Regions from separate parts of the Pandoraea sp. LA3 genome, predicted to be linked through region 2. Evidence: predicted binding sites of a transcription regulator. Region 2 holds the regulator's gene; each other region holds the start of a gene.
What was found. The regulator HrcA, encoded in region 2, represses chaperone genes, less so after heat shock. The targets are predictions, from matches to a motif close to TTAGCACTCNNNNNNNNNGAGTGCTAA.
Positions count from the first base shown of each region.

Region 1: rpoH (RNA polymerase sigma factor RpoH) is a predicted target of HrcA. The motif match lies at 3,088-3,114, and genes of this name have one in related genera.
Region 3: groES (co-chaperone GroES) is a predicted target of HrcA. The motif match lies at 3,437-3,463, and genes of this name have one in related genera.

Region 1 covers NZ_PTPY01000036.1:801,823-807,709, reverse strand. The annotation lists gene C5N93_RS22115 (LysE/ArgO family amino acid transporter) at 1-449, opposite strand, end outside; gene maiA (maleylacetoacetate isomerase) at 466-1,113, opposite strand; gene ybiB (DNA-binding protein YbiB) at 1,277-2,233, shown strand; gene C5N93_RS22100 (nuclear transport factor 2 family protein) at 2,543-2,926, opposite strand; gene rpoH (RNA polymerase sigma factor RpoH) at 3,240-4,088, shown strand; gene cydP (cytochrome oxidase putative small subunit CydP) at 4,525-4,959, shown strand; gene C5N93_RS22085 (cytochrome ubiquinol oxidase subunit I) at 4,949-5,887, shown strand, end outside.
Region 2 covers NZ_PTPY01000028.1:55,057-60,943, forward strand. The annotation lists gene recN (DNA repair protein RecN) at 1-869, opposite strand, end outside; gene C5N93_RS08595 (NAD kinase) at 893-1,801, opposite strand; gene hrcA (heat-inducible transcriptional repressor HrcA) at 1,919-2,947, shown strand; gene C5N93_RS08605 (DUF6600 domain-containing protein) at 3,169-5,745, shown strand.
Region 3 covers NZ_PTPY01000030.1:391,592-397,478, reverse strand. The annotation lists gene C5N93_RS11835 (DUF4157 domain-containing protein) at 755-3,262, shown strand; gene groES (co-chaperone GroES) at 3,541-3,831, shown strand; gene groL (chaperonin GroEL) at 3,880-5,526, shown strand; gene C5N93_RS11820 (LysR substrate-binding domain-containing protein) at 5,713-5,887, opposite strand, start outside.

The DNA.
Region 1 (5,887 bases), on a different contig from region 2:
TTGGCGGGCGCCGTCTCACGCGCCCCGATGCCGCCGAGCAGAATCACCGTGTCAAGGTACACGTGCGGATTAAGCAGCGAGAGCATCAGCACGAGCACGACTGCGCGCTGCCACGTCATGTTCTGCGTGGCAGCCTTGCTGCCGTCCGCCTGCAACGCCCCCACGCCACGAAACGCTGCACGCCACGCGCGCAAGCCGTAGAGAAACAGGAACGCCGCACCGCCCCACGTCACGATCGTGATGAAGCTCGGATACGCGGCGATGATGCCGCCCATGCCGGCCACGCCCGCTGCGATCAGCACCATGTCGCAGATCGCGCAGACCGTCACCACCACGCCTACGTGACGCTTCAGAATCCCCTGACGCAATACGAATGCATTCTGTGCACCGATTGCCATGATGAGGCTGGCGCCGAGCGCCATGCCCCGCCAGAAAGCCGGATCGATCATCGAGTTGCGTACTCTCTCACTCTGCGTCGGGTTGGGCTTCAGGCGCCGCGCGCTGGAACGCTTCGAGCGTGGCGCAGTGTGCGTCGATGGCCGCAATGCGCGGGTACGGCGTGAGGTCCACCTTGAAGCGTCTGGCGTTGTAGATCTGCGGGATGAGGCAGCAGTCCGCAAGCGTCGGCGTGTCGCCGAGCACGAACTTGCCCGGTGCCTTCTGCGCCGCGAGGCGCGCTTCGAGTGCCGTGAAGCCTTCCACGATCCAGTGCACGTACCAGGCGTTCTTCTGCTCCTCCGTCACGCCCATGTCGTGCTTGAGGAAACGCAGCACGCGCAGGTTGTCGATCGGATGGATGTCGGCCGCGATGTCCAGCGCCAGCGCACGCACCTGTGCACGTGCGACAGGGTCTGCCGGCAAGAGGGCGGGCGTGGGATGCACGTCTTCCAGATACTCGATGATGGCGAGCGACTGGTGGATGTTCACGTCGCCGTCGACGAACGTCGGCACCAGCGCATTGACGTTGAGCGCGCGGTAGGCCGGCTTGAGCTGTTCACCGCCGTCGCGTACCAGATGCACCGGTACGGTGTCGTAGTCGAGCCCCTTCAGGTTCAGAGCGATACGCACCCGATACGCGGCGGAACTGCGGAAATAGCTGTACAGCGTGGACATGGCAGACCTCGAAAGCGGAAATGGGGGAGATGCGTGGGCCGTACCCGGCGTCAGACGTCGCATCCGAACCCGAGATGGTACTGCAAGCGCTCGCCCCGATGACACATGATTGCGTATGATGGATGCATCCTCGCATCCGTCCACGAACGTCGACAGAAACGTCATGACCTCCGCTGCCCCATTTGCCTGCGCCCCGCTGCTCAAGATCATCGCCCGTGGCGCCAAGGGTGCCCGCGCACTGAGCGCCGACGAAACCCGCACGCTGTTCGACGCCATCCTCGCCGGACGCGTGTCGCCCGCCGAGCTGGGCGGCGTGCTGATCGCGTATCGCATCAAGGGCGAGACCCCCGTCGAACTGCGCGCCATGCTCGACGCGGCGCATGCCACCTTCACGCCGCTCGTCGCACCGACCGACGCGCCGCCTCCCGTGCTCCTGCCCAGCTACAACGGCGCGCGAAAACAGCCGAATCTGACGCCCCTGCTGGCATTGTTGCTCGCACGCGAGGGCATCCCGGTGCTGGTCCACGGGCAACATCACAGCGGGGTGAATCGCGTCGGCACGCAAGCGATTTTTGCGGAACTGGGACATCACGCGTGCGGCTCGGCCGCCGAAGCCGAAGCGGCGCTGCGCGCCCGGCGCGTCGCCTATCTGCCGATCGCCGCGCTCTCGCCCGCGCTGGAACGCCTGCTGGAGATGCGCGCACCGCTGGGCGTACGCAATTCTGGGCATACGGTCGTGAAGCTGTTGCAACCGTTCGCCGGACCGGCGCTGCGTCTGGTGAACTACACCCATCCGGAGTATCGGGAGACGTTGGGCGAGATGTTCGCCGACGCTGCCAACAGCGCCGCCCCGGGCGTGCTGCTCGCTCGCGGCACCGAAGGCGAACCTGTCGCCGACGCCCGGCGTCAGACCGCCATCGAGGGCTTCTCGGACGGCACCTACCGTCTGTGGCAATCGGCCGAGGAAGGCGCCACCGGCACGCCGCCGTCACTCCCTGCCGCCGGCGCGCCGGCCACCGCCCGGTGGATCGAGGCCGTGCTCGCGGACGACGTTCCGGTGCCCGCCCCGATCGCCCGTCAAGTCGAAGTGATTTGTCAGGCACTCGGGACTACAGGGTGATCGGCGGCGCCGCGGCGCGATCTGGCGCCCGGCATCGACGATACCGACGATACCGACCGTCGTAGCGGCTTGGCGTCGCTACGTGAGACAGGTTTCCTACCGCGCCCCTGCATTACGCCCGCAACGTCGGCTATTCGCTCGAATTCCGACGCAAACGCGAAATACCTAAGAAAAATCCGATTTTTTCGGAACAATTCATCCCGAAAGCCATCAAATCTTCTGTTTTGGAGAGGACGCCCGATCCGTGTCGGGCGAGAGGCGGGTGACGCAGCAACCCATGGGAAGCATGGAAAAGCGCCGCCGGAGATGTCAGTCCGACGGCGCCATGCGGGTCGCCTGCCACGAGATCAGATGCCAGACACCGGCTTCGAGCACATGCACGGCGGTGTAGACCATCTGAGAGTTGAGTGAGCCGGTCGCGGTTTCCAGCTCGACGTCGAGTTTGCCAGTCACGACGACCGTGTCGCCGAATTCGCGTAGCTCCTGGGAAGTGACATCGATGGCGGCGTATTTCCGGCGGCCCGAGCTGAGGGCGTTGAGAAATTCGCCTTTCGACTCGCGTTTGCCGTTCGAATGGACGTAGAACAGACCATCCGCAAGGTGCGTTTCGAGCACGTCGATATTGCCGTCGATCATCGCCTCGAAGCGCGCCGATTCGCGTCGCCGCACCTCGTCAATGTGCTTGCCAGCCATGCTGATCCTCCCGTCTTCGCCATCACTATTCGCTCGCGGCTTGGGTTGCAATTTACACCATCCGAGTCACGTTTGCGCCAGTGACTTCTCCCGTTTGACGGGGGGTGCTGGAAAACCCCGAGACACCGGAAACTTCCCGCCCGGTAAGGGTTCTAACGTCTTTAGCACTCATCGAAAGAGAGTGCTAAAATGCTTTCCCAGAGGCTAACCAGGAGTCCACCACTTGAGTACTGCCGCCAACAAGCATCCGACGACGCCGGCCACCGGCACGGCGCCGAATTCGCGTGCCCTCGCTCTTGCCCCGTCGGCGTTGATGCTGCCGGGCAGTCTGGGCAATATCGACAGCTATATTCAGGCTGTCCATCGCATTCCCATGCTTTCCGCCGAGGAAGAGCAGTCGCTCGCCAAGCGTCTGCGTGAAAAAGACGACCTCGAAGCCGCTCGTCAGCTCGTGCTCTCGCACCTGCGTCTGGTGGTCTCGATCGCGCGTAACTACCTCGGTTACGGCCTGCCGCATGCGGACCTGATTCAGGAAGGCAATATCGGCCTGATGAAGGCCGTCAAGCGCTTCGACCCGACGCAGGGTGTCCGGCTCGTGTCGTACGCCATGCACTGGATCAAGGCCGAGATTCACGAATACGTGTTGAAGAACTGGCGCACGGTCAAGGTCGCCACGACCAAGGCGCAGCGCAAGCTGTTCTTCAACCTGCGCAGCCAGAAGCAGGGCCTTCAGGCCTTCACGCCGGAAGAGATCGATCAGGTCGCCCGCGATCTGAACGTCAAGCGTGAAGACGTCATCGAGATGGAAACCCGCATGTCGGGCGGCGATATCGCGCTCGAAGGTCATAGCGACGACGGCGACAGCGCAAGCTTCGCCCCGATCGCCTATCTGGCCGACTCCCATCAGGAGCCGACCGCCGTGATCGCAGCGCGCGAGCGCGACCATCTGCAAAGCGATGGTCTGCAAACGGCGCTCGGCCGTCTCGACCCGCGTAGCCGCCGCATCATCGAAGCGCGCTGGCTGTCGGTCGCCGACGACGGCAGCGGTGGCGCCACGTTGCACGAGCTGGCTGACGAATTCGGCGTGTCCGCCGAGCGCATCCGCCAGATCGAAGTGGCCGCGATGAAGAAGATGAAGGGTGCACTGCAAGCGTACGCCTGATGGCGGCGCGCCTGACGATGTGACGATGCACGCGTAACACCCGAGTCGGGGACGTCCCAGGCAACACGCGACAAATTGCCACACGACACCCGGCTCCGCGCCGGCAGAAAACCGCCGGCAGCCAAGCCCCATAAAGGCCGACAAAGCCCCGTGACATTCACGGGGCTTTTTTTGTCCATCGAAAGTTCACCCGCCATCTGCGCGAGACTTGATGCATCGCAAGGTCGTGCCCCAGGCCCGTCGATAGAATCGGCTCGTACGTGGCCATGCTACGTGCGAAGGACGGCCCGGGGGCCGTTCGCCGCGCCGGACCCTTGTCTCGAATCCGCTTCTCATCTGCCACGCTCGTGGCGGCAGATCCGCATCGAACCAGCGTCATCTGCGTGTCATCCGCCCCCGTGCGCTGCGGTTTGACATTTTCAAGCGATAAGGCAAAATGCGCCGAAAGTCGACGCTGTTCCCAACACACGACTTTCGACGCCAGGAGCCGTCACGGATGGACACCCACTCTCCTAGCAGTCCGAAGCCTCTCGCCGCGACCGCCGCCGCTGTCGTGTCGTCAGGCAACGCACCAGGCGGCGCACCGACATCGACGTCAGCCACCGCATCCGCCGCCCCACCGGCATCCGGCGCACTAGCCTGGATAATCCGGCGCTGGCGCACCCGCCCTTCCCGCTTTGCCCTCGAAATCCTGATCGTACTCGCGATCAAGGTAGTACTCCTTTTCATTCTGAAGCACGCGTTCTTCGACGCTCCGATGGCCAAGCACATGCAGTTGCCGCCGGACGTCGTGGCCCGCGCCCTCATCGGGCCGCAGGCCGTCGAAGCGCAGTCCCCCACCAAAAATCAAGGTGTCCGCCATGATCAGTAGCGAAGTCGTCGACCTCTCGCGCTTGCAGTTCGCCATAACGGCGCTGTATCACTTCCTGTTCGTCCCGCTCACACTGGGCCTGTCGTGGCTGCTCGTCATCATGGAGTCGGTCTACGTGATGACCGGCAAGCAGATCTACAAGGACATGACCCAGTTCTGGGGCAAGCTCTTCCTGATCAACTTTGCGATGGGCGTGACCACCGGTCTCACGCTCGAATTCCAGTTCGGGACCAACTGGGCGTACTACTCCCATTACGTTGGCGACATCTTCGGTGTGCCACTCGCCATCGAAGGGTTGATGGCGTTCTTCCTCGAAGCGACGTTCGTCGGCCTGTTCTTCTTCGGATGGAACAAGCTCTCGCGCATCGGCCACCTGGCGACGACGTTCGCGGTGGCCCTCGGCTCGAACCTCTCCGCGCTGTGGATTCTCGTGGCGAACGGCTGGATGAACAATCCGGTCGGCGCGCACTTCAATTACGAGACCATGCGCATGGAGCTCAACAGCATCTGGGAAGTAGTCTTCAACCCGGTGGCGCAGGTGAAGTTCGTGCATACGCTCTCGGCCGGTTACGTGACCGCCGCCATGTTCGTGCTCGGCATCTCCGCGTGGTACCTGCTCAAGCGTCGCGACGTGCCGTTCGCGTTGCGCTCCTTCGCGGTCGCTGCGGGCTTCGGGCTGGCCTCGACCCTCTCCGTCATCGTGCTGGGCGACGAGTCGGGCTACACCACGGGTGAAGTGCAGAAGGTCAAGCTCGCCGCCATCGAGGCGGAATGGGAGACGGCCAAACCGCCCGCATCGTTCACGCTGTTCGGCTTCCCGAATCAGAAGGAAGAGCGCACCGACTACGCGGTGAAGATTCCCTGGGCGATGGGTCTGATCGCCACGCGCTCGGTCGACACACCGGTGATCGGTCTCACGCAATTGCGC
Region 2 (5,887 bases):
TAATGCGTGAGCGAGTGAACCGCTTCGCGAAGCTGAATCTCGGCGGGTTCGAGCGCGGCCAGCGTATCGGCGAGCCCGGCGTCGATCTCCGCCAGTTCGCGGATCTGATGCACGACATGCCCGAGCGACGGGACGACGGCGCCATCCGCTTCGGCGAGTACGTCGAGCGCGCCCTGTACGCCGTTGATGAGACTCGCGGCGTGCGAGAGGCGACGATGCTCGGCACTCACTTCATCCCACTCGCCTTCCTGCGGGTTGAGCTTGTCCAGTTCGGACGTCTGCCATTCGAGACGCTCGCGCTCCAGTTGCAGCTCACGGTCGCGTCCGTGCGCTTCTTCGCAACGTTTCACGAGGCGTCGCCATTCCTTATGGGCCGTGGCGGCGTCGGCGGCAAGCGCCGTGGCGCCGGCGTGGGAGTCGAGCAGGCGGCGCTGCGCGTCGGGGCGCAGCAGTTGCTGATGCGCATGTTGCCCGTGAATGTCGACGAGCATTTCGCCGAGTTCGCGCAACTGCGTGAGCGTGGCGGGCGTGCCGTTGATGAACGCGCGCGAACGTCCGCCGGCATCGAGCACGCGGCGCAGCAGCACGCCACCATGTTCTTCGAGCGTGAGCGCCTGCGCTTGCAGCCAGGCTTCGAGGTCGGGGCGCGCTTCGGCGTCGGCGGCAAACTCGGCGGTGATGTCGGCGCGCGTCTGCCCGTTGCGCACCATGCTGGTGTCGCCGCGCTCGCCCATCGCGAGCGCCAGTGCATCGATCAGAATCGATTTGCCCGCGCCGGTCTCCCCCGAAAACACGGTGAAGCCGGCGGAGAATTCCAGGTCGAGACGATCGACGATCACGAAATCGCGAATCGAGAGACTGCGTAGCATGGGATGTCGGGTGAGGCGTGAAGTCAGTTCTGCGGCGTATCTTCGTCGGAGATATGCTCGTTCCAGTGCAACTTGCGGCGCAGCGTGGCGTAGTAGTTGTAGCCCACCGGATGCAGGAACGTCACCTGATGTTCGGAGCGGCCAACCAGAATCCTGTCGCCCTGACGCAGCTCGGCAAACGACTGCATGTCGAAGTTGGCGCCGACCTCGCGCCCGCCCGTGATCGTGATGACGATGTCGCTCGAATCGGGCAGCACGATCGGACGGTTCGACAGCGCATGCGGGGCGATCGGCACGAGCACCACGCCGCCGAGGCGCGGATGCAGGATCGGGCCGGTCGCGGACAGCGCGTAAGCCGTCGACCCCGTGGGCGTGGCGACGATCAGCCCGTCCGAGCGCTGCTTGTACATGAAGCGGCCATCGACGTCGACACGCAGCTCGACCATCCCGGAGATTCCCGAGCGGTTCACGACCACGTCGTTGAACGCGAGGGTCTCGAAGAGCGTCTGGCCGTCGCGCTCGATGCGCGCGGACAACAGCGTGCGCTGCTCGGCTTCGAAGTGGCCTTCGAGCATGGCGGGCACGACCTGTCGCATGTCGTCGAGCGGGATGTCGGTGATGAAGCCCACGCGCCCGTGGTTCACGCCGATGAGCGGCACCTTCGAGGCGGCAAGCTGACGGCCGACGCCGAGCATCGTGCCGTCGCCGCCGACGACCACGGCCACATTGGCCTGGACGGCGATCTCCTGAATGTCGAGCGTGCCGTACGGATCGGCGCCGGCGCCGATGTTGTGCGCCGTATCGCGCTCGAAGACGACGTGATGCCCGCGCTGGGCAATGCATGCCGCAAGCGTGAGCAGTGGTTCGGCAACGCCGTCGGCATGGTACTTCCCGACGAGCGCCACGGTCTTGAAGGGGCTCCCAGTTTTCATGCCGCCATTACACCATAAGTCGATGACAGCAACCATCGGCACGCACGGCCTGCAACGGTTCTCGTGTCAGGGTTCACCGTGCGCCGCGTACCTACGTTTCGCGTTACAATTTTTGCCATGCTAGATCAACGTGCGCAAACGCTTCTCAAAACCCTGATCGAACGGTACATCGCCGATGGCCAGCCGGTCGGTTCGCGTACGCTTTCGCGTTATTCGGGACTCGATCTGTCCCCGGCGACCATCCGCAACGTGATGGCCGACCTCGAAGCGCTGGGGTTCGTCGCCAGCCCGCATACGTCTGCGGGCCGTGTGCCGACGCCGCGCGCCTACCGTCTGTTCGTCGACACGATGCTTTCGGTGCGCCCGCTCGAAGAGGCCGTGCACCATCTGGCGTCGCAAGTGCAGACGAGCCTGCAACCGGCCGGGCCGCAGCAACTGGTCGCGTCTGCCGCGCAGGTGCTCTCGCATCTGTCGCAGTTCGCAGGCGTGGTGCTCACGCCGCGCCGCAGCCAGACCTTCCGCCACATCGAGTTCCTGCGCCTGTCCGACAAGCGCGTGCTGCTGATCATCGTCACGCCCGACGGCGACGTGCAGAACCGCATCATCCTGACGGAAAAGGACTATTCCCCGGCGCAACTGGTCGAGGCGGCGAACTATCTGAACGCCAACTTCGGCGGCCACAGCTTCGACGACGTGCGCACTTACTTGCGTGGCGAACTCGACGCCCTGCGCTCGGACATGAGCGCGTTGATGCAGGCGGCGGTGCAGGCCGGCAGCGATGCGATGGCCGACACCACGCGCGAGAGCGTGCTGATCTCGGGCGAGCGCAATCTGCTGGGCGTGGAAGATCTGTCGTCGAACATGGAGCGGCTGCGCAAGCTGTTCGACGTGTTCGAGTCCAAGACCGGCCTGTTGCAATTGCTCGACGTGTCGAGCCGGGCGTCCGGCGTGCAGATCTTCATCGGCGGCGAGTCGAGCCTCGTGCCCATCGAGGAAATGACGGTCGTCACCGCGCCCTACGAAGTCGACGGTCAGGTCGTGGGTACGCTCGGCGTGATCGGACCGACGCGCATGGCCTATGAACGCGTGATCCCCATCGTCGACATCACCGCCAAGCTGCTCTCGAACGCACTGAGCCAGCACTGATTCGGTTACAACCCCGTAGCATTCCTTTACACGCTGTCACACGCCGTGGGCTTACGCTCAAGGTGTCCCTCGTGGTGCGCCGGTGAGCCGACGGTCCGATGCCCGCCCGAGGATTCGGACAGAACCACACGGTGGCGAACCGACCTGATGACCGGCGATGTGACCGATGTCATGGCGAACGCCACATACGGTGTGCCTATCGAAAAGAGCCCGGAGTGTTTATGAAATCCCTGATTTCCTGGCGAACGATGGTTCGCTCTCTCGGCGTCGGGCTGGCGCTGGGTGTGCTGGGGGCGGCGGGGTTGCCTGCGCTCGCACAGGCGCAGAGCGCCGATCCTCCCGGGCGGGTGGCCCGCCTGAGCGAGTTCGACGGCACCGTCACCTACGCGCCTTATTCGGCTTCCGGCAATAGCGAGTGGCGCTACGCCGACCGCAACCGGCCGCTCACCACGGGCGACGCCGTCTGGGTCGACCGCAACAGTCGTGCGGAGATGCACGTGGGCGGCACGGCGGTGCGCATGGGCGCTTCGACGAGCGTTACGCTCTCGGCGGTGACCGACCAGAATGTGCAACTGAACGTAACGCAGGGCACGGTGGGCGTGCGACTGCGCAACCTCGATCCGAATCAGCCGTACGAGATCGATACGCCGAATCTGGCGTTCGTGCCCTCGCAGGTGGGCGAATACCGCGTCGACGTCGATCCGAATGGCGTGACGACGGTGAGTGTCTGGCGTGGCGCGGGGACTGCGTACGGGCAGGGCGCGTCGGTACCGCTGCAACAAGGGCAGCGTGTGGCATTCGTGGGCCAGAACCTGACGCAGCAACAGACCGGCCCGCTCGTGGCCGACGTCTTCGATCAGTGGATGCGCGATCGCGATGCCCGTGAGGACGCCTCGGTGTCTGCGCGCTACGTGCCGCGTGACATGACCGGCTTCGAGAGCCTCGACGACTACGGCTCGTGGCAGGAGACGGCGAGTTACGGCTCGGTGTGGGTGCCGTCGAACGTGCCGTCTGGCTGGGCGCCGTATCGCACGGGCCATTGGGTCTGGGTCGATCCGTGGGGCTGGACCTGGGTGGACGAGGCGCCGTGGGGCTTCGCGCCGTATCACTACGGGCGCTGGGCTTACGTCGATGCGCGCTGGTGCTGGGTGCCGGGGCCGGTGGCGGTGCGTCCGGTCTATGCGCCGGCGCTGGTCGGCTGGGTCGGCGGCAACAGTGGCGGCAACCCGTGGGGCGTATCGTTTGCGGCCGGTGGTGTCGGGCTCGCATGGTTCGCGCTCGGGCCGCACGACCCGTACCGTCCGGCGTACCACGCTAGTTCGTCGTACGTCACGAACATCAATCGATCGACGATCGTGCGCACGACGAATGTCACCAACAACATCACCAATATCAATAACGTCTACGTGAACCGGAACGTGCGCGGCGCCGTGTCGACCATGCCTGCACAGGCGTTCGTGCAGGGACGCGCCGTCGGCGCCCCTGCGGCGCTGGCGGCCCCGCCGCGCGGCACGCAGACGTGGCGTGTGGGCAATACGCCGGGCGTGGCGCCGGTGCAGCAAAGCGTGTTCGGCAACAGTCGTCCGGCAGCAGGCGCACCGCCGGCGGGCGTGTTCAACCGGCAGGTGCTGGCGACGCGTGCGCCGGTCGTGCGCGGCGCCCCGTCGCGCGAGCTGACGAGCAATCTGCATGCGGTACCGAACGCTGGCGGTGCGCCGCTGGTGTTCGGCCAGAACGGTCAGCAGGTCCGCAATCCCGGTGCGGGACGGCCGAACGGGCCAGCGCCAGTGGCGCCGCGAGTCACGGTTGTCAGTACGCGTGGACCCGTCGGTGCGCCGATCGGGACAAATGGGGCGCTCCCTGCGCAGCCAGCCTTGGGGCCGACCGGCGCGTTGGGCGCGACGCCCGCGCACGGCGCACTTCCGGCGACGGGGGCTGTCCCGCCGATGCATGGCGCGCCGGGCGTACCCGGCCAGCCAGGGGTGCCGGGCGCGCCCGGTCACGCCGGGGTTCCGGGGCAGCCCGGTGTGCCGGGGACGCCGGGAGTTCCGGGAGTTCCGGGAGTTCCGGGGGCACCGAATGAGCCGGGCTATCCCGCCTATCCGGGGCACGGTAATTATCAGAATCATCCGGGACAGCCGACGGTGCAGGCCCAACCGAATGACCGCAATGACCGCAATGACCGCAATGACCGCAATGGGCGGACAGGGCAGGCGGCGCCATCCGGCGTACCTCATCCGCCGGGCGTGAGCGTCCAAGGTCAGCCGGGGACACGTGTCGAAGCGCCGCAGGCCGTTCCTCAACCGGGACACGAGGCCGCGCAGCGCGACATGCAGACCCGCCGCCAGTCGCCGCCACCGGCCGTGGCGCAACCCGAAGCGCGTGGCGCGCAGCCTGCGCCACAGCAGCAGCGCGTGCAGCCTGAAGCCGCCGAGCCGGCGCGCCGTCCCCAGCAGTGGCAGACGCAACCGCGCGCGGAACCGCAGCCGCTTCAGCAGCGTGCACAACCGCAACCGCCGGTCGAGCGCGTGCAGCCGCGTCCCGAGCCGCAACGCGCGCCGCCGCAGGAACGTGCCCAGCCGCGCCCCGAGCCGCAGGTCGAGCGGGCGGCACCGGCGCCGAGGCCCCAGGCGCAACCGGAGCGTCCGCAGGCTCAGCCGCATTCGCAACCGCAGGAGCGTCCGCAACCAACGCCCCGGGAGAACCGGCCGGAGGGCTCGCACGGGGCGGTTCATCATGACGAACACCCCAACGCGGACCATCGTCCCGCCCGTGACGACGCGCCGCGGCATGGCTGATGCATCGCGAATCGCGGTGATTCGCCGCGATCCGCCGCGATCCGCCGCGATCCGCGACATCTGCCTGATATCCGTCATATGGGCCAAGGGCCGGATGTTGGCCGTCCCCTGGCCCATGCTGGCGGTCATTTCGCGTATCTCA
Region 3 (5,887 bases), on a different contig from region 2:
CTCCAGATTCCTCGAGTTGCGATAGTTTTCCTTGGCGTTTCCCGTCGTAACAAACTGAGCGAGGGGGCGGGGCACGCGCCGGACCGGTAGCGGCGAGGTCCGGCACCGATGGCGTTCCGAGACGACTGTCCATCGCTCTCCATTGGTTACGTGCCAGCCTTTGATATCGCGAATGCCGCTGCGGTGCCTTAGGAAATCGCTCATACGTGGGGTGGGGAGCGATAGTTCGGGCCTATGCCCTGTTTCGCCTGTCAACGTTGACAGTTGGCGGGCATGAGTTTGCATGGCGAGATAGCGATGTGGCGAGCGTCGTGAATTCGTCGAACATGCAAACGCTCAAGTATTGGGTCTCGATGGCATAACCGACATCGTTGCAAGATTCCACAACGATTCATAAGAGGTAGCACGGGGTTAGTTCTGTTGTGCGATGGAGCGGCGCTGCGAGATGTCGGTACGCAGCGCTCTTTTTATGCCCGGGCGAGATCGCCCCCTGCTTTTGACAATCCTTTGATCCTCCCCGAGAATCGCCGAGCAAAACACGGCACAACTTCATGTCGGATACGGGGGGCGGGCGATGCATTCCCATGATGATCAAGCGAGACGGGACGGCGGCTATTTGCCGCAGCAAGGTCTTGGCGGAGGCCTCGCTGGTCAGACGCTCAGTGACAATCGCCCCAGCGCCCTACGTCAACGTCAGATTCAGGACATGGCCGATGCAAGTCCGCGAACACGTCACTCGGCCGCTATTCAACGCATGGCAGACGCCAGCACGGACCGCGATGGGGACAAGTTTGGCGCGATGCTGCCGCTGCAACGTGCGGCCGACACATCGGCGGGACCGGAGTCTCCGCCCGAAGGCGGTCTGCCGGGCGGGTTGAAGTCGTCTATCGAGCTGTTATCGGGATTCACGATGGACGACGTCACCGTCCACGCCAATTCGACAAAGCCTGCGCAGCTTCAGGCGCATGCCTTCACGCAGGACACTCAGATCCACCTCGCCCCGGGGCAAGAAAAGCACCTTGCTCATGAAGCGTGGCACGTCGTCCAGCAGAAGCAAGGCCGAGTCCAGCCCAACGCGCAAACCCGGAATGGCACCGCCCTCAACGACGACGCCGGGCTCGAACGCGAAGCCGACATCATGGGCGAGCGGGCGCTGCAACTTCGCGGCCGCGCCGGCGCACCGGGTTCGTTGCAAAGTGCACGGGCCACCCCCACCGTCCAGCGGGTGAACATTAGCGGGCATCAATACTCGGTGGAGCAGGCCATCGCAGCAGTGCTGGATGAACTGGGGACTCCCGCCCCCCGCATCGACGCGCGCTTCCGGCCGCTGATCGCGCAGCCCGAGATTCTGCGCGAGGTCGTCGAAGATATCGATCAGCGGTACACGGAGAAATCACTCGACGGCGAAGACCATTTCTTTGAGATTCTCGAAGATACGTTCGAGACCTGGTACGAGTGGACGGCGCGCAATCGCCGTCCCCCGCCTGGTTTGGAAGTGACTGTCGATCCGCTCGATCTGCCGCACGAGACTCCGCTGCCCGTACGGCAAGAGCATGCACGGCAGATTCGACTTCAGATCGAAGGCATCAACTCGCTGTCGGTCGAGCAATGGCTAGGCAATGTCCTGTTGAACCGGATGAAGTCCACGGATACGCAGATATCGTCAAAATTTGCCACCGATACCGGCAAGCGTGTCGCGCAGACCATCGATGGGTATCTGCTCAAGGACGATGAGCTCGCGCTGTTCTTCATGAATACCGTCTTGCGGCGTCTTGAAGACATTGTGAGCAAGCATAAGGAATATGCAGGCAACGCGGCGGTGCAAGGGATCATCCGGGCCGCGCAAACGGCCATTGCCGTGGGCAAGAACGTCTACCTGATTTTCCGGAACATGAACGGCCAGATGTACCTCGACTGGCTCGCTAAAAATGGTCTGGAAGGCGGTGTCGGACGTAATTCGGGCGAAGGCGACAACACGTGGTTCCGTGCCAAATTCGCCGACGGCATTCACCTTGCGTCAGCCAACGGCGGTGCTCTCGAACGCAATGCCGTGCTTCACAATCCCGACCAATGTATCGGCGGACCGATGGCCATTCTTTGGCACGGCCGCGAAGAAGAAGCCGTCGCCACGCTGCAAGAGAATTTCCGACGCTTTCGCGACGAATATGCGCGGCTGGCCAGCGCGTGCCATACGCAACGGCAGTCGGTCGCGCAGAAGCGATATGACGTTGAAAACCGGGGGGCTTATCTCGCGAAAGTTAACGATTCCAATCGGTTCAGCGCCTTATTCCGTATGCCCGCCTCGGCGCCAAAATCACCTGATACGCTGGCGCAGGAACTGCAGGATGCGACCCTAACGCTGGGTACGCTCGAAGGGCAGTTGACCGAGATATCGGCCCGATACCGGCAATCGGCGACCGAGTATCGGAGCGCCATATTGCGGCACCTTGGAAATTACGACGTCAACAGCAATCTGGGGCAGGCCTGGATGGAAGGCCGAGACGCTACGAGCCGAATCGAGCAGGTGTTAGGAAACGTGCTGGAGTATGTGCAACGTTTCGGCATCGACAACGTGAGGAACGTCCGGATGAACGTTCGCTACGATCTGGCGTCTCCCGTGTTCGGTAGCGGCCATTTGCCAGCGCAGCCTGACGTGGGTGCCGAAGACTTCGTCAAGGCGTCGCGCGAAGCCGGCCAGGTCTCGGTGCCTGAGCTCAGTCGATTCAAACGCGAAAAACTCGACACGCCGCCGGATCCGTCGAGCAAGCAGCAAACCTTGCACGACCTCGGCCATCGACACAGCGACGTCTTTACTGCGCAACAGGCCATGGATGCTTCGTTGCAGAACGTCCGGCACCATTTCGGCGTCGGGCGTGCACCCGGGCGTGGCATGAACTGCCTGATTTATGCGGTCCTGCTGGCATCCGGGCGTAATCCGACACAGCAGCAAGTGGACCATATCCGGGCGAGCGCGATGGACCTCGGTCTGGTCGGGCTGCTCGACATGTTCGATCTGAATCAGGGCGGCGGGCAGGCGGTGCTGCAAATGATCGTCAATCAGATTGGCGCGTTCACGTTGCACGTTGTCAGCGTGAATCCGGTGACTGGGGGGTTTTCGAGCTACGAGACCTACAATCTCGGCGGTGGCCCAGTGCTCACGATCCTTCACACCGGCAATCACTTCACGCCGCTGTTCGGTGATCCGACCGCCTTCCAGGCGGCACTGGATCCTGGCGTACCCCGCATCCCCCACACCCTCTAGCTGAGATCGTCACGTATGTGGTTGATTTCAAAAAGTTTGCGTCTGATGTCGATCTGACGAGATCAAAGTTGAGTGAGCAAAGTCCGGAATTCAGTGCATCTCGTCAGTAATTTCACTTTTCTTCACCCCCGGGAAAACCCCGCGTCTTGAAATCGTAAAACCCCGTCCCTATAATTAGCACTCGTTGGCGCAGAGTGCTAACGCCATGAATTCACCAGATATGCAAATGATTGCATATTTAGTTTTGACGATCTCACTGAGAGAAAGAGGAGCTTGTAATGAACCTTCGTCCCTTGCATGACCGCGTTATTGTCAAGCGCCTGGACAACGAAACGAAGACCGCATCGGGCATCGTGATCCCGGACGCGGCTGCTGAAAAGCCGGACCAGGGCGAGATCCTGGCCGTCGGCCCGGGCAAGCGCGATGATCAAGGCAAGTTGATCGCACTCGACGTGAAGGTGGGCGACCGCGTTCTGTTCGGCAAGTACGCCGGCCAGAGCGTGAAGGTCGATGGCCAGGAACTGCTGGTCATGCGCGAAGAAGACATCATGGCCGTCGTGGCCCAGTAAGTCTTTCCCCCAAAGACATCTACGTAAAGTATTCAAGGAGTTACAGCAATGGCAGCTAAAGAAGTCGTTTTCGGCGATGCCGCTCGTGCCAAGATGGTCGAGGGTGTCAACATCCTGGCCAACGCCGTCAAGGTGACCCTGGGCCCGAAGGGCCGTAACGTCGTGCTCGAGCGCAGCTTCGGCGGCCCGACCGTGACCAAGGACGGTGTGTCGGTCGCCAAGGAAATCGAACTCAAGGACAAGCTCCAGAACATGGGCGCGCAAATGGTCAAGGAAGTGGCTTCCAAGACCAGCGACAACGCCGGTGACGGCACCACCACCGCAACGGTGCTGGCGCAGTCGATCGTTCGCGAAGGCATGAAGTACGTTGCCTCGGGCATGAACCCGATGGACCTGAAGCGCGGTATCGACAAGGCCGTTGCTGCCGCCATCGAAGAACTGCGCAAGATCAGCAAGCCCTGCACCACGAACAAGGAAATCGCTCAAGTCGGCTCGATCTCGGCCAACAGCGATACCTCGATCGGTGACTACATTGCCAAGGCGATGGACAAGGTCGGCAAGGAAGGCGTGATCACCGTCGAAGACGGCAAGTCGCTGCAAGACGAGCTGGACGTCGTCGAAGGTATGCAATTCGACCGCGGTTACCTCTCGCCGTACTTCATCAACACCCCGGAAAAGCAAGTCGCGATCCTGGAGAACCCGTTCGTCCTGCTGTTCGACAAGAAGGTCTCGAACATCCGTGACCTGCTGCCGGTGCTCGAGCAAGTCGCCAAGGCTGGCCGTCCGCTGCTGATCATCGCCGAAGACGTCGAAGGCGAAGCCCTCGCAACGCTGGTGGTCAACAACATCCGTGGCATCCTGAAGACCTGCGCCGTCAAGGCTCCGGGCTTCGGCGACCGCCGCAAGGCCATGCTGGAAGACATCGCCATCCTGACGGGCGGCCAGGTCATCGCCGAAGAAATCGGCCTGACGCTGGAAAAGGCTACGCTGGCTGAGCTGGGTCAAGCCAAGCGCATCGAAATCGGCAAGGAAAACACCATCATCATCGATGGCGCCGGTGAAGCCGTGAACATCGAAGCACGCGTCAAGCAGATCCGTGCCCAGATCGAAGAAGCCACCAGCGACTACGACCGTGAAAAGCTGCAAGAGCGCGTGGCCAAGCTGGCCGGCGGTGTTGCCGTGATCAAGGTCGGTGCTGCGACCGAAGTCGAAATGAAGGAAAAGAAGGCACGCGTGGAAGACGCGCTGCACGCTACCCGCGCTGCCGTGGAAGAAGGCATCGTCCCGGGCGGCGGTGTTGCGCTGCTGCGTGCTCGCGTTGCCGTGTCGGACCTCAAGGGTGCCAACGCTGACCAGGACGCCGGTATCAAGATCGTGCTGCGCGCGATGGAAGAGCCGCTGCGTCAGATCGTCACCAACGGTGGCGAAGAAGCCAGCGTCGTCGTGGCCAACGTGGTTGCCGGCAAGGGCAACTACGGCTACAACGCATCGTCGGGCGAGTACGGCGATCTGGTGGAAATGGGCGTTGTGGACCCGACGAAGGTCACCCGCACCGCACTGCAAAACGCCGCTTCGGTGTCGGGCCTGCTCCTGACGACCGACTGCGCCGTTGCCGAACTGCCGAAGGAAGATGCTCCGATGGCCGGCGGTATGGGCGACATGGGCGGTATGGGCGGCATGGGCATGGGCATGTAAGTCTCGCAAGAGACGGCATGCACGGAGCGCCGTGAGGCGCTTCGAATGTCTGGCCTCCGGGCGTCGGTGCAAGATCATCGATCTACGTACCGTCGCCCAACGCCAAAACGGCAACACATTCTCCCGAATGCGTTGCCGTTTTTTTATGCGCCGCCGTTTGAGCTCTGACGACGCGGGCGTTCGCCGTCAGTCTTTCCCCGATGCTTTCGGGCGGGCGGCGATATCCGGCGGTGCGACAGTCTCGGTTGCCCCATCGTCGCGCCTGAGCGGGAATGGAGAGCCGGCAAGCGGTGTCATGGCCGCGATCTCGTCCTGCATCCAGTCCCAGAAGGCGTGGATCGCGCGCTCGCGCGGATGATTT